Regions from separate parts of the Paenibacillus sp. FSL H8-0457 genome, predicted to be linked through region 2. Evidence: riboswitches for the same ligand, from Rfam matches in the RefSeq annotation. Region 2 holds a riboswitch; each other region holds the start of a gene.
The links. Region 2 has a riboswitch for cyclic di-AMP ahead of MHI43_RS02245 (hypothetical protein). Riboswitches for the same ligand answer to the same signal wherever they lie in the genome.

Region 1 (4,694 bases), 490 kb from region 2:
GCCTGTACAACGTTAAGGCTCAACCCGTTTAGCCTTGATTACTGCGGTCTTAACAAAACAAAAGAAGAGGAAATATTCCCTCTTCTTGATCATCATATATTATAAGCTAAATAGTATAGCATTAGAATGGCAAAGTAAATTGGAATTCATGCGTCTAGTTCAATTCAGGTTTAACCGGACCGATCACGTAAACGGTGCGGCCGCTCTTCCGGCCGAAATTCATGGCCGATTTCAACGAATCGTAATAGACATCGATTTTGTTGCCTTTAATGGCGCCTCCCGTATCTTCAGCACGGCGGAAACCGATGCCTTCGATGTAGACCCACCATCCGATCGGGATGATATTAGGATCAACGGCGATGGTGCGACCTTCCGTAACGCGTGTGCCGGATGCGGTACGCGTACCGATTCCTTGCTGTTCGGCGGAATACGCGGTCATCGACACGTTGTTCAATACCTTCTTGTATTTAAAATCAACGCCTGCGCGGGAAACCACGTTGTTCTCCACAGCCTTGGCGGTCGTTACTTTTTTCGTGCCGGACAATTTAGCCGGTGTAGCTTTTACATCGGTGGCTGCCGCCTGGACGATAACAGGCTTCTCCACTTTTTTCGTGCCTACGGCAATGATTTTATCCTTCGTTCTGCGTTCGATTTGTTGGGAGACCTTCGTCTTGGAAACCAGCTTGCCATTGTGGTAGACCTTCTCGTAATGGTTCACCATAAGACCAGACTCGCCCCGCTGAATGACGCGGTTATCGCCCTTTTCAAGCGATGGATCGGCCGTCTTGATCACGCGGAACTCGCGGTCTTCCGTTTCCTTAACTTTTTGCTTCGTGACGCGAACGACATTGATATTCATATTGCTGGTCAGCTTCGTGTCTTGCGACGGTTGTACTATATCTTCACCCTGGATCGTAACGCCAGCCTCTTTGAGTACATGATCAACTGTATCCTGGGATGTAAATATGGTTTTGGTTTTGCTGCCTACCGTAACGTTGACTGGAATAGCTCTGTCAATAATAATTCGGTCTCCGTCCCGGATTGCGCCGTTCAGGGGCATCGAAATTTGATCTTGGGGACTCAACGTGATCGCTTGCTCATCCAGCAATTCCTGCAGCAACGATCCACGTGTTTCCACCGTAGTGACCCGGCCGTCGACGACAAGCTGAACTTCCTTGCCTGCCTGGTCATGTACAACCAACGATATGAGAAGTGATACCGTAACGGCACCCATGGCGCCGAGCAACATCAGTTGACGCAAATTGTCATGCTTCCATCTCAATGCGTAAGACATGCTGGATGATTGTGATTCATGGGTTTCTTCAGGTTGAAAAATGCCCACTATTCCATCCTCCTTCATAGTCCCGCCGTCTAGGTAAACGCATGAATGCATTTGACGTGACTATAGCAATTTTTCTCACAGGGCGCCCTGCTATCTATCTACACCCTGCGTCAATTCCCGTCTTCCGTCCATCTGCCATCACCTCCTGTTTACCAAGAGTATGATGGACCCGTCTCCATTATTCAAAAATAAAAGAAGCCATTGAAAGAGTACTAGAGGCTCTAACGTGGCTTCCTGATGAATGAAATCATGGAAATGGTATGCACGAGATTTCCCCTCTTATTTCGCTTACGGAGTTAGCTGTCGGGTTCGGACGTAAGAGAGACGCCCTATATCCGGATGCCCGCTCATGGCGAGATCCTTCAAATTCACCCCAAAGACCCGAAAAAGAAATCAAATACAGCTTCGTGCATCCAGACCAGTATGCACCGCAGTATCGGTTCCCCCGTTCTCCAGAATTTCGGAGATTAAGCGAGACGGTTCATGAAATATTCGGCTGCGATCTGCACATCGCAGCTTCTTATCACTGAAAAGATGATATCCTGTTTGTATGCAGGTTGTAAAGCGACATTCAACCACATTTTCTCAAGTAAAAGGTTAAAATATTGTAATATCAACGCCTTTTCTGATTAAAAAACTTTAATTAATCGAAAATGCTCCCTTTTTCATGGCTTTTTCTCTTGTTTTCGTTAAATACCAAATCGTTCCAGTGCATTTTTGGTGGTAATTTGGGCCAATTCCTCATAGGACAACCCTCTAATTTCGGCCGCCGCCTCCGCCACCAATTTTACATATGCGGTCTCATTTCGTTTCCCGCGGAAGGGATGAGGTGTCAGGTAAGGCGCGTCCGTTTCGATCAATAATCGATCAAGCGGAACCTTTGCCAAAACCTCTTTGGGCTGCTTCGCATTCTTGAACGTTATCGGCCCCCCAAACGAGATATGGAATCCCATATCCAGGCACATTTTGGCCGTTTCCCAGCTTCCGGAGAAGGAATGCATGACACCGCCGACCTCAGAGGCTTTTTCCTCACGCAAAATGTTAACGATATCTTCATGCGCATCCCGGTTATGAATGACAATGGGCATGTTCAATTCCCGGGCAAGCCCGATCTGGCGCCGAAGCACGCGGTGCTGCACTTCCCTGGGGGACGTATCCCAATGATAGTCCAAGCCGATCTCCCCGATTGCCACCACTTTATCGTGACTGCATAAAGAGGCGATCCAATCCAGGTCCTGATCCTCCATGGTGATCGCATCTACAGGATGCCATCCTACCGCTGCATATATAAAATCATAAGTCTCAGCCAGCTTCATCGTGGTCGGGATCGTCTCCCGGTTAAATCCGATATTGATCATCCGCGTAACGCCGGCTTCAAGCGCCCGATGAATTGCAGCTTCCCGGTCTTCGTCGAATTGGGGAGCGTCCATATGAGTGTGCGTGTCGAACAGCATACTATCCACACTCTCCTTCCTGTCGTTTCTATGTCGTCTATTTTCCATTAGTTGGTTGAATGCAAGGGGATTAACGGTTGTCCTGTTTTGCTTGATTTAATGCTGTTGTTTGAAAACGTCGGCTATCGTCTCCGGCATTTGACCCAGGAGCGGGTCCACCTTCTCCTCCGGATAATAAAGATGGTACCGCCCTTTATGAATGCCGCTGATCGAGCGTACGATATCGGATACCTCCGAGATTTCCCTCAGCTCGTCATGCCGGTCCAGAAGGAGAATCTGTTTCTCGTTAAGCGGCATATCGGAATGAACCTTATCATAAGGAAGATCCGTTGGAAAATCAATCTCCAGGTCATATTCCGGATGCAGCCCCACGGCGCGGAACGCTTGGCGGATCCCGTCGATGGTTTCCAGATCGATGTTGTCGATTTCTACATATTTGTAGAGCTTTCGGTGCATGAAACGGCCGCATAATTCGCTAAGAAGCGGGTCTTCCTCCTCCGTCCATTGCAGAAAGGCCGTTTGAATCAAGGCTTCATCAAGACGCAAGTATTGGTGTACGCCAATGTTCCCCGAAAACAACGCAGGCAGCGGTTCGATCATGAAACGGAAAGCATATCCACGGTCATGCAGCTCCTTGGCCCGGCGAAAGATTTGGCGCAGGATGATTTCGGAGCTTCGGGTGACGGGATGAAAATACACCTGCCAGTACATCTGATACCGCGACATGAGATAATCCTCCACCGCGTGCATGCCCGATTCCTTCACGACGACCCGATCGCGGTACGGCCGCAGCATCCGCAAGATTCGGTCGATATCAATCGTTCCATAATTGACTCCCGTATAGTAAGCATCCCTTAGCAAATAATCCATCCGGTCTGCATCCAGCGGACTAGTGACCAGATTCATGACAATTGGCTTATCGTAGGTTTTGTTAATAACGGAGGCGACCTTCTCGGGAAAATCGGCACCGAGCTCCTGCAGTACCCGATTGACGCAAGTATCTCCGAGCAGGATCCGGCATGTCCAATCCTCGTGGTTCATATGAAAAGCTTCTTCTATGGAATGGGAAAAAGGCCCGTGCCCTACATCATGCAGCAGCGCCGCGCAGAGCGCAACTTGCCGTTCCTCGGCAGGCCAATCGGAATACCCTCTCCGTTCGAATTGAGAGATGATTCTTCTCGTAATTTCATAGACTCCAAGAGAATGGGAGAATCGGCTGTGCTCTGCTCCATGAAAGGTCAGGAAAGAAGTGCCGAGCTGCCTGACCCGGCGAAGCCGCTGAAATTCCGGGGTATCGATTAACCGCCAGATAATATCGTCCTGCACATGAATATAATTGTGGACGGGGTCCTTAAACACTTTTTCTTCCGAAATGGGTGAATGCATTTCATCTCAACTCCTTCTCGTTAACTCTTTAGTTTTAGCCGATAAACACTTCTTTTGACATCTAATGTCGAACTGTGTCGAATAACGTAAAATCACGCTTTCCAAATCGACAAATCCAAAATCGCCGCAAAAATTGGTTCGATTATGGTAATTCCGTTGCTATATAAGGCTTTTGTTCACTATACTTTCGTAAACAGGTTCCGATTTTTCAAAAATATAGGTTGACTGTTTTGGGAATCGTTGGTACTATAAATAACATAAAAACTAGAACTATGTCGAATTATGACTTTTTTAAATTATGGCGAGAGGGGCATTTATAAGTTATGATGAAATCAACAGGAATTGTAAGGAAAGTCGATGAGCTTGGACGGGTCGTCATTCCGATTGAGTTGCGCCGCACGCTCGGAATTGGTGAGAAAGATGCATTGGAGATTTATGTAGACGGCGAACGCATCATGCTTAAGAAATATGAGCCTGCCTGCATCTTCTGTGGTAACGCTGAGAACGTCACT
Region 2 (4,694 bases):
CTCCATGAAATCGATCGCTTCGGCCGTATCCGCGTCCGCTTCGGCACGCGTCTTGCCGGCTTCGAGGGTCATCAGCGCGGAGAACTCGAGCTTGCGCCGCCGCATGATTGCCGCGGCCTTGAACAGGTAGCGTGCCCGCTCGTTCGCCTCGGTGTGCTTCCACGTCTCAAAGGTACGCGCCGCCGTCTGAATGGCTTGCTCGGCAAGCTTAGTATCCGCTTGGGACACGACGCCGATGACTTGGCGTTTGCGCGACGGATTGACCGACTTAGCGGTACGTTCCGTATGGATTTTGGCACCGCCGATAACCAAGGGGTACGATTGGCCAAGCTCGGCTTCGACCCCGGATAACGCCGCATCGTATAACTTGTTGTTCCACTCGTTGTTGAAGTCCATAAATGGTTCGTTCCGAAAAGGTGCTCGCATGGGGAGGCCCCTCCTTAACATGATATGAATCGAAGCTTCAGGCCAATGGTCCAGCTGCGGATCGTCATGGTGGCATGGTTAGGATCTCCTGGTGAAAACCTCTATTTAAATATGTATGTCTCCCTGCATGCCGTCATGATTTTTGCATATGAGTTAGATAGAGTCATTTTGGTTACCTTGCAAAGGGGGCGCGCGCATGGACGGAACCGAGCTTTACCGTAAAGTGATCCTGACGGTGTCCGGCAATAAACTCGTGAAATGGCTGTCGATCAAGTACGGCCGGAAATTGGCTGGCCGATTCATTGCCGGCGATACCTTGGATGAGGCGCTGGACGAAATCGAGAGGCTGAACGCGAAAGGCATTCTCGTTACGCTGGATCATTTGGGGGAGGGCATTACGACGCTGGATGAAGCGGCCGGGTACCGAGAGGAATATTTGAAGCTGGTGGAAGGGATTGGGAGGCGCGAAGTGCAATCGAACGTATCCTTGAAACCGACGCAGATGGGCATGGCCCTGGACCCCGAGAAGGCTTACGAAAACATCAGGTCGGTGGTAAGAAAGGCTAAAGAGCACCGCAACTTCGTTCGCCTGGACATGGAGGATTCGCCGTATACCCAGGCAACCATCGATATGACGCTCCGCCTTCATAAGGAGGGGCTGACCAATGTGGGGACCGTGATGCAGGCCTACTTGTTCCGTACGGAGGAGGACGTGAAGAATCTGTTAAGGGCCGGCGTTAATTTACGGCTAGTAAAGGGCGCGTACAAAGAGCCGGGAACCATCGCCTTTCAGCAGAAGCGGGAGGTCATTGACAACTACAAGAAATTGGTCAAAATGCATTTCGACCAAGGGGCCTACGTCGCGATTGCCTCGCATGACGACAACATCATCGACTGGGTGAAGGTATTTGCCGAGCAGAGCCGCATAGACAAACAGGACTATGAATTTCAGATGCTGTATGGACTGCGGATGAACGATCAAGCAGCGCTTGCGCAGGACGGCTACCGTATCCGGTGTTATATGCCCTATGGAACGATGTGGTACCCGTATTTCACCCGGAGGCTGGCAGAGAAGCCGGCCAATCTGATGATGGTGCTCAAAAATATGTTCAAGTGAGCGGGATCCGATTGCAGAACCCCGTCAAAATGCCTGATGAAATAAGTGGCTTTTTGACGGGGTTCTTCATGGTTTCAAAAAACATCAGGCTGCTTAGAAGTGCCCAATCCAAAGGAAACGGGGATAGTAGCTCTCTGTAGCTGCTGCCCCTAGAAATGATAATACGCCTCCGAGCAATCCATCAGGAAGGAACGCTCCAGCGGCAGACTGCCTAACCGCTTCCGGCTAATGTGCTGATGCTGATTGGCCTCTAAATCGGCGAGGGCCGATACCGCCAACAGCATCCGTACGGATCCCCATTGCTGCTTTTGGACATAGCGAATGGCTTCCATCACGTGCATGCCTCTCAGCCTTGAGAATACGGATGCCCAGCGAACCAGATCCGCAAACTCTCTTGTGCTGGGCAGCGCATATTCGGCATACCCGGATGCGTTTTTACAGCTGATTTTGAACAAGCCGCAGTTCCTGCTGTGATCGCTCCAGGGGATAAAACGTTCGGCCGAACCCCGGTCGAAACGAAATATCTCCATATGGCGGATAGTCTCTTCACCTAATGCAGGCACTGCGGTTTCGATGACGGGTGTAAGCGCTGCCTCGATGAGTTTCGTCATGATATGATCTACGCTCCTTTATAAGAATGTTATATGCACGGCAAATAGGCCTGGTGAGCAGAGAAACCCCGCTCTCCAGGCCTATTTATGGTTAGAGCCCCAATTCCGGCGGCCGCTATGCCAAAGCTTGGATGGTATTCTCTCTCAACAACGCGCCTACGAGGTTAGCTGACGGATTCGGACTGAGAGCACCCTACCACTGGGCCCTTCGATCCTAGGCGCAGCGGATTCACCCCATTCACCAATCGAAGACTGGTGACTTTGGTTCCCCCGTCTCCCGGTCTGTCGGGAGCTCGGCGTATAACGTGTTTCGAATAGATGGATGAATCATACGCCGGAGGAAACGAAAAGTAAATGACCGTATGGGACGAATAGATTCCGAAATGTGATGAAAACGGTAAAAGAAAACGCGTACAATCGGCCGTGTCATCTATTATCGTGGCAAAATCTCGGTATCTCGTTGGATTGCGATAAATAAGAGAAAACAAGAGAAATACATAGTATAGAGCAGTATACGGAAGATAAAGACGAAATACTGCTTGGTTCCTGTTCGACATAACGCCAGATGTGTTTTTGCTCACATTTACATCCTGCAGGGCCGGACGTATGATACGAACTATGAATTGACGGTTATCAACGACCAAGGCATACGGGCAGCCGTTCCATGAAGGTAAAGGCAGTGTGAGAGCTGCGCCTGGCGCTTTATGGATCGAATCTTAGGAGAAGGCACCATGGGCCTTGCTGAGATTTGAAGGTAGAGGCGACTCTCACCGCGTGAACCTCCTGTTGCTGTGCTGTTATGCCCAGTCTGGATGACAAGTCAATGGCTAATAGAATAACATGCTACTCGTTTTTAATTTTCGCTGAGTCCTTGAATGGAAAAGGAACGGGGGAACCAGTCGGGAGATGAACCTGATCTCTCTGGGGTGAATCCTGTAGACAAGATAACGGTCTATGGGTAGGGCGACTCTCACGCCCGAATCCGTCAGCTAACCTCGTAAGCGTATCGAGAGAGGCAACGATTGTCGTGGACTTGGGCCACGGTGTATTTCACCGTGGCCTGTAAGAAGCCTGCGGGAAGAGTTCTTCTCTTTCCGCAGGCTTCTTTGTTGTTGCCTTCTCTTTCTGACCTTAGGAGGAGAAACGAAGATGGAGAAACCACAGGAATTCATCCTGGTATCCGCGCCGAACAAGGCCGGGGAGGAATTCGTCCGCCAGCTGATTCACAAACGTGTTCCGTTTGCGGCCATAGCCAACAACCGGGCTGAGCAGCAGAGGCTGCGAGAACTGGGCTGCAGACCCATCATTTTGATTGATACAAGAGACGAGCAGACCTGGATCATTCCCGAGTTTCCCGTCAGCAAGGTGTTTCTGTTCGAAAGCAGCTTGAATCTGTGCTGCCGCTATTTACGGATCTGCCGGACATGGACCTCGGAGTCGATTTACGTGATCACCCATTCCGGCAATCCGCGCTTGATATACAAAGGGCTGGGTGCCGATGTGGTGCTTCATACGAATCATCATCAGGTGTCCTTTCTGATGGCATCCGTAATGAGCTAAGCGTTTGGACTGACGCCACAAGAGTTAGGGGAGGTTACATTCATGCAGGATTTAGTTATGGTGCTCATTTTGGGAGGAACCTACGGACTGCTCATGCTGTTTATGTCCTGGTGCGGGCGCGTGGTTTCGGAACCGGAGGCTGATCAGCCGTGATGATCATGTTGATATTCACGATTTTTATTTTTCTCTATTTGATTTATGCGCTGATTCACCCTGAAAAATTCTAGGGAAACGGCTGAAGGAGGAAGGCATTCGTCATGGGCATTTTACAAATTGCCATCGTTATACTCGTTCTGGTGCTGCTGGTCAAGCCGCTGGGAACTTATCTATATCAGGTGTTTCGTTATGAAAGCAATGGAACGGACAGATGGTTCTCCTGGGCGGAGAAACGGATCTTTGCTCTGATCGGCTTAAAAGAACGCAAGGGGATGACATGGAAAGGATATGCCGTCAGCTTTGTGTTAACGAATATCGTGCTGGTTGCGGAGGGCTACTTGATTCTGCGGCTGCAGAAAGTGCTGCCGTTGAACCCGAGCGGTATCGGCCATATGGAACCAACCTTGTCGTTCAATACGATTATCAGCTTTATGACCAATACGAATCTTCAGCATTACAGCGGCGAGTCGGGATTGTCTTATCTGGCCCAGATGGCCGTCATTACGATGATGATGTTTACGTCCGCAGCGACCGGGCTGTGCGTGGCGATTGCTTTTATCCGGGCGGTGACCAGCAAGGGCACGACCGTCGGCAACTTTTTTGAGGACTTCGTTAAGGCGCATACCCGTGTATTCATTCCGGCTGCTTTCATCATTGCGATGGTACTGGTGGCGCTGCAGGTGCCGCAGACCCTGAAGCCTACGCTCAGCGTCACGACGCTGGAAGGAAGCGAGCAGCAAATAGCGGTGGGCCCGGTGGCTGCGCTCGAATCGATCAAGCATCTGGGCACCAATGGGGGCGGTTTTATGGGGGCCAACTCGGCG
Region 3 (4,694 bases), 950 kb from region 2:
GCAGTTTTTTTGTCGTGATGGGCGAGGCTGTTCCCAGTAATGAATCAAGCAGGGAACAAGCCCGCTATTTTTTTAAATGGTAGGGAACCGTCGTGATGATCACGTCTCTCCGATACAGGAGATGTGCCCGGATGAGCAGGCTGGATTGATTGTGCAGGAAATTATGCCAGCCCTTCTTGGGGATGAACTGCGGAATGACGACGGTAACCTGATAGTCGGATTCGCTGGCCTTGCGCTGCACGGTATCGATGAATTTCGTCAGCGGCTGAATGATGCTCCGATAAGGCGAGTGCAGCGTCACCAGCCGGATGTCCGGCTGCCACTTTTTCCATTTTTCCTGGAAGGCGACTTCCTCCTCCCGCTCGAACGGCACGTACACCGCGATGATTTGGCCCGCTCCCAGCGATTTGGCGTAATTCAGCGAGTTCTCCACCACATGCGTGATTCCTGCCACAGGCAGGATGATGACATTCCCCTCAATCGGCTTAACCGGCTCGCAGGTCGTAATCCGGAGCTGGTCCGCTACCGCCTCGTAATGCTTGCGGATCCGGGTGAAAATCCAGATGATCAGCGGCAGGAATATCAGGACGGACCACACCTGGGCGAATTTCGTAAAGAAGAAGATCATGGTCACGATAAAGCTGATGCATGCGCCGGTGGTGTTAATGATCAGCTTGACGATCCAGCCTTCGGGCTTTTCGCGAATCCATTTCACCATCATCCCGGTCTGGGAGAGGGTAAACGGGATAAACACGCCGACGGCATACAGCGGAATCAGATGCTCGGTTTTGCCTTCAAAAGCCAGCAGCAGCAGAATGGAGAAAAATCCAAGAATAATGATTCCGTTCGAGTATCCCAGACGGTCGCCGCGGACGGTGAACATTCTAGGAATGAACTTATCCTTCGCCAGATTGACGGCCAGCAGGGGAAAAGCGGAATACCCCGTGTTGGCGGCGAGGATCAGAATTAAGGCCGTTGTCCCTTGTATGAAGTAATAAAGCGCATTTCGCCCGAAGGTATGCTCGGCAATTTGGGAAACGACCGTGACTTGTTCGCTGGGACTGACCCCATAGTAATAAGCCAGGAAAACGATGCCCGAAAATAACAGGGCCAGCAGCGATCCCATCGCCACCAGAGTTTTGGCGGCGTTATTCGGGGCCGGGTCTTTGAAATTCGGAATGGCATTGGAAATCGCCTCCACGCCGGTCAGGGCGGAGCTGCCCGAGGCAAATGCGCGCAGGAGCAGGAACAAGCTCAGCCCGGCTACGGGCGTGCCGATCGGCGTATGAAGCTCCGGAGACGCATGGCCTGTGGCAATGTTGAATATCCCTACCCCGATCAGGATAAATAACGCAAGCACGAACAGGTAAACCGGATAAGCCAATATGGAGGCCGACTCCGTAACTCCTCTTAAATTCAATACGGTCAAGCATAGAACGAACACGATAGAGATCGGCAGATTATAGGCGTGCAATTCCGGAAAAGCCGACGTGATCGCATCCGTCCCGGCCGACACGCTGACCGCAACCGTCAGGATATAGTCCACGAGCAAGGAACCGCCGGCCACCAGCCCCGGGTACATGCCCAAATTCCGTTTGGACACGACATATGCGCCGCCGCCGTGCGGATAGGAGAAAATAATTTGTCTGTACGACAGGATAAGTGCCAGCAATAAGACCAGGACGCCGACGGCAATCGGTATGGAATACCAATAGGCAGCTGCCCCGACGGTCATCAACACAATGAGGATTTGTTCCGGGCCATAGGCCACGGACGATAGCGCATCGGATGACAGGATGGCCAGCGCCTTGGTTTTATTCAGCTTTTGTTCGCCTAATTCCGTTGATTTAAGCGGTCTTCCGATGAGGAAGCGCTTGATTGAGGATAACATGGTTGTTTTTCACCGCCGCTTAAGATTAAGTTCATGGTAGAAGCTCCCTGAACGGACTTCTATCGGTGTTTTTTATATGCTGGACATAGGAACGGTCACCATTCCTATGCTGATTTTTGGCAAACAAAAAACACAGGTTAGAACCCTGTGTTTGATCACAAGTTCACAACCCTCCCGATCAACGCTGACGAGGTTAGCTGTCGGATTCGGGCGGTGAGAGTCGCCCTACCTGATTCCATCGCGGCGTACGTACGCGACGCATCAGGATTCACCCCATAGTATGGTTGAAGGATCCTATAGGTATCCCTCCATACGGTTGGTTCCCCCGCTTTCCATCATGGAAATTAAGCGAATGTCATGTGAATATGAAGAATGTTTTCGAAGCTGAATAGTATATTACGCCTGCTCCAATCGTTTGTAAAACATCCTCCAACGATCATTCGAACAGAATTATTTATAAAAAATGACAGATAAGCGCTTACATAAAGACGTGGCTTTGACAGGCTTTTTATTTTGCATGTTTTCTGCGAAAATCACGAGTTTCTATAATATGGAAGGTTAGTCGCGGGGAACATCGGTCACTGGGAGGATGCCATATAAACAAATTCGCCATGCCGGTCTCGGGGGAGGAGACACTGGCATGGCGAATTTTTTTGGGAGTGGTCCATGATTCGGCAAGGAAGAGAAAGGGTCTGGGTTACTCTTCTTTGCTCTTGATAGGAATATACCCGGGGGGGAGAAAAGTGAATCACCTGATTAGAAAAAAATGTATGACTTTACTGGAACCCCGATTTTCTTTTAAGATAAAGGGATATGATGCAGCCGAGCATAAGGGGGAAGTACGAAATGACTCAAGCGATGATTCATCAGGAAAACGGCGTATTTCCGGCGGTATGTCCGTTGGATTGTCCCGATACATGCGGCCTGCTGCTGCATAAAGAGAACGGAAAAATCGTCAAGGTGACCGGTAATCCGGAGCATCCGATTACGCAGGGAGCCATCTGCAATAAAGTCCGTAATATGGCACACCGGGTGTACCATCCGGAACGCGTGCTCTATCCGCTGCGAAGGGTAGGTCCCAAGGGTGAGGGCGCCTTCGAGCGGATCAGCTGGGACGAAGCCATTCAGGAGATTGCCGGACGCTATAAGGGCTTGATCGAGGAATACGGCTCCGAGAGCATCCTGCCCTACAGCTTCTACGGCAATATGGGGATATTGAGCGTCGACGGCATGGACCGCAGATTCTTCAACAGGTTGGGTGCCAGCCGCCTGAAGCAGTCGATCTGCAATTCCGCGGGCAATGAGGGCTGGAAATCCGTGATGGGGTTTAATGGGGGAACCGTTCCGGAGGACACCGTACGAGCCGACGTCATCCTCGTCTGGGGCGGCAACATCGTCAGCACCAATATGCACCAGATGGTGATTGCAGAGAAAGCGCGCAAAGCCGGTGCCAAGGTCGTTGTGATCGATGTCCACAAGAACCAGACGGGGCAATGGGCCGACTGGTTCATTCCGCTGTATCCAGGCACGGATGCGGCGCTGGCCGTCGGCCTCATGCACATCATGTTCCGTGACGGCATGATAAATGAGGAATTCCTCCGCAAGTATACGATTGGTCATGAAGCCTTGCGCGAGCACGTCAAAGAATACACGTCGGAGCACGTTTCTTCCATTACCGGCATCTCGATCGAGGATATCGAGAAATTGGCCGAGCTCTACGGCCGGGCCGATACCTCCTACATCCATATCGGCAACGGTCTTCAGCATCACGACAACGGCGGCTTGACGGTGCGCAGCATTGCCGCGCTTCCCGCTTTGACCGGACAATGGCTGAAGCGGGGCGGAGGGGCCGCCAAGTCGAACGGCGGTTATAACAGCATGGATAGCGACGCGCTTGAGCGTCCCGATCTCCGGCCGAATCCCGAAGCGCGCACGATTAACATGAACCGGATCGGCGAAGCGCTTGCCATGACCGAACAGCCGATTAAGTCGCTCTTCGTTTATTGCAGCAATCCGCTGGTTGTGGCTCCCGATACCGAGCGGGTCAGGGAAGGGTTTGCACGGGAAGATCTGTTTACGGTTGTGCATGACCTGTTTATGACGGATACGGCCAAGTATGCCGATATCGTGCTCCCGGCAACCTCCTCGTTCGAGAATACGGACCTGTACGCTTCCTACTGGCATCAGTACGTTCAGCTGCAGGAGCCGGTCATTCCGGCACTTGGGGAAAGCAAGGGCAACGTAGAGCTGTTCTCCTTGCTGGGACGGGCTATGGGATTCCAGGAACCGGCTTTTCATGAGACCGAGGAAGAGATGATCGCAAGAGCGCTCGACTTCCCGGATAACCCTTATCTAAACAGCGTCACGCTGGACAAGCTGAGGGAACACCGCCATGTGAAGCTCGATATGACGCCGCTTGACACGTATCTGGATCGTTTGCCGACACCTTCGGGACGCATCGAGTTATACTCTGCGCAGCTGGAGGAAGCAGGTCTGCCGCCCCTTCCGACCTACGTGCCGCTGAAGGAAGGATATGACGGGGTAAGGCGCGGCCGCGGGCACCAATACCCGCTCATGTTCATTTCGCCGCCGAACCATAACTTCCTGAACTCGACCTTTGCGAACGTGGAGAAGCATCAGAAGCTGGAGAAGGAGCCGGCCCTGCAGATTCACCCGGCGGATGCGGAGGAACGCGGGCTCCAGGACGGCGAGATGGTCATCGTATATAATGACCGCGGAACCTATGAAGTCCGGGCGAAGGTGACGGATAAAATGCTGCCGGGCACCGTAGTCAGCCAAGGCC

Region 1: linked by a shared signal. The riboswitch ahead of MHI43_RS00140 (3D domain-containing protein) and the one ahead of MHI43_RS02245 (hypothetical protein) in region 2 are both predicted to bind cyclic di-AMP.
Region 3: linked by a shared signal. The riboswitch ahead of MHI43_RS30220 (APC family permease) and the one ahead of MHI43_RS02245 (hypothetical protein) in region 2 are both predicted to bind cyclic di-AMP.

What each region holds. Positions count from the first base shown of each region.
Region 1 covers NZ_CP150293.1:26,798-31,491, reverse strand. Annotated here, with positions in the region: gene MHI43_RS00140 (3D domain-containing protein) at 155-1,342, opposite strand; cyclic di-AMP (ydaO/yuaA leader) riboswitch at 1,612-1,826, opposite strand; gene MHI43_RS00135 (TatD family hydrolase) at 2,032-2,796, opposite strand; gene MHI43_RS00130 (HD domain-containing protein) at 2,893-4,182, opposite strand; gene MHI43_RS00125 (AbrB/MazE/SpoVT family DNA-binding domain-containing protein) at 4,506-4,694, shown strand, end outside.
Region 2 covers NZ_CP150293.1:513,612-518,305, forward strand. Annotated here, with positions in the region: gene pruA (L-glutamate gamma-semialdehyde dehydrogenase) at 1-426, opposite strand, end outside; gene MHI43_RS02240 (proline dehydrogenase family protein) at 623-1,543, shown strand; gene MHI43_RS02245 (hypothetical protein) at 1,693-2,154, opposite strand; cyclic di-AMP (ydaO/yuaA leader) riboswitch at 2,291-2,463, opposite strand; cyclic di-AMP (ydaO/yuaA leader) riboswitch at 3,006-3,174, shown strand; gene MHI43_RS02250 (hypothetical protein) at 3,304-3,714, shown strand; gene kdpA (potassium-transporting ATPase subunit KdpA) at 3,972-4,694, shown strand, end outside.
Region 3 covers NZ_CP150293.1:6,690,150-6,694,843, reverse strand. Annotated here, with positions in the region: gene MHI43_RS30220 (APC family permease) at 65-1,891, opposite strand; cyclic di-AMP (ydaO/yuaA leader) riboswitch at 2,058-2,252, opposite strand; gene MHI43_RS30215 (molybdopterin oxidoreductase family protein) at 2,738-4,694, shown strand, end outside.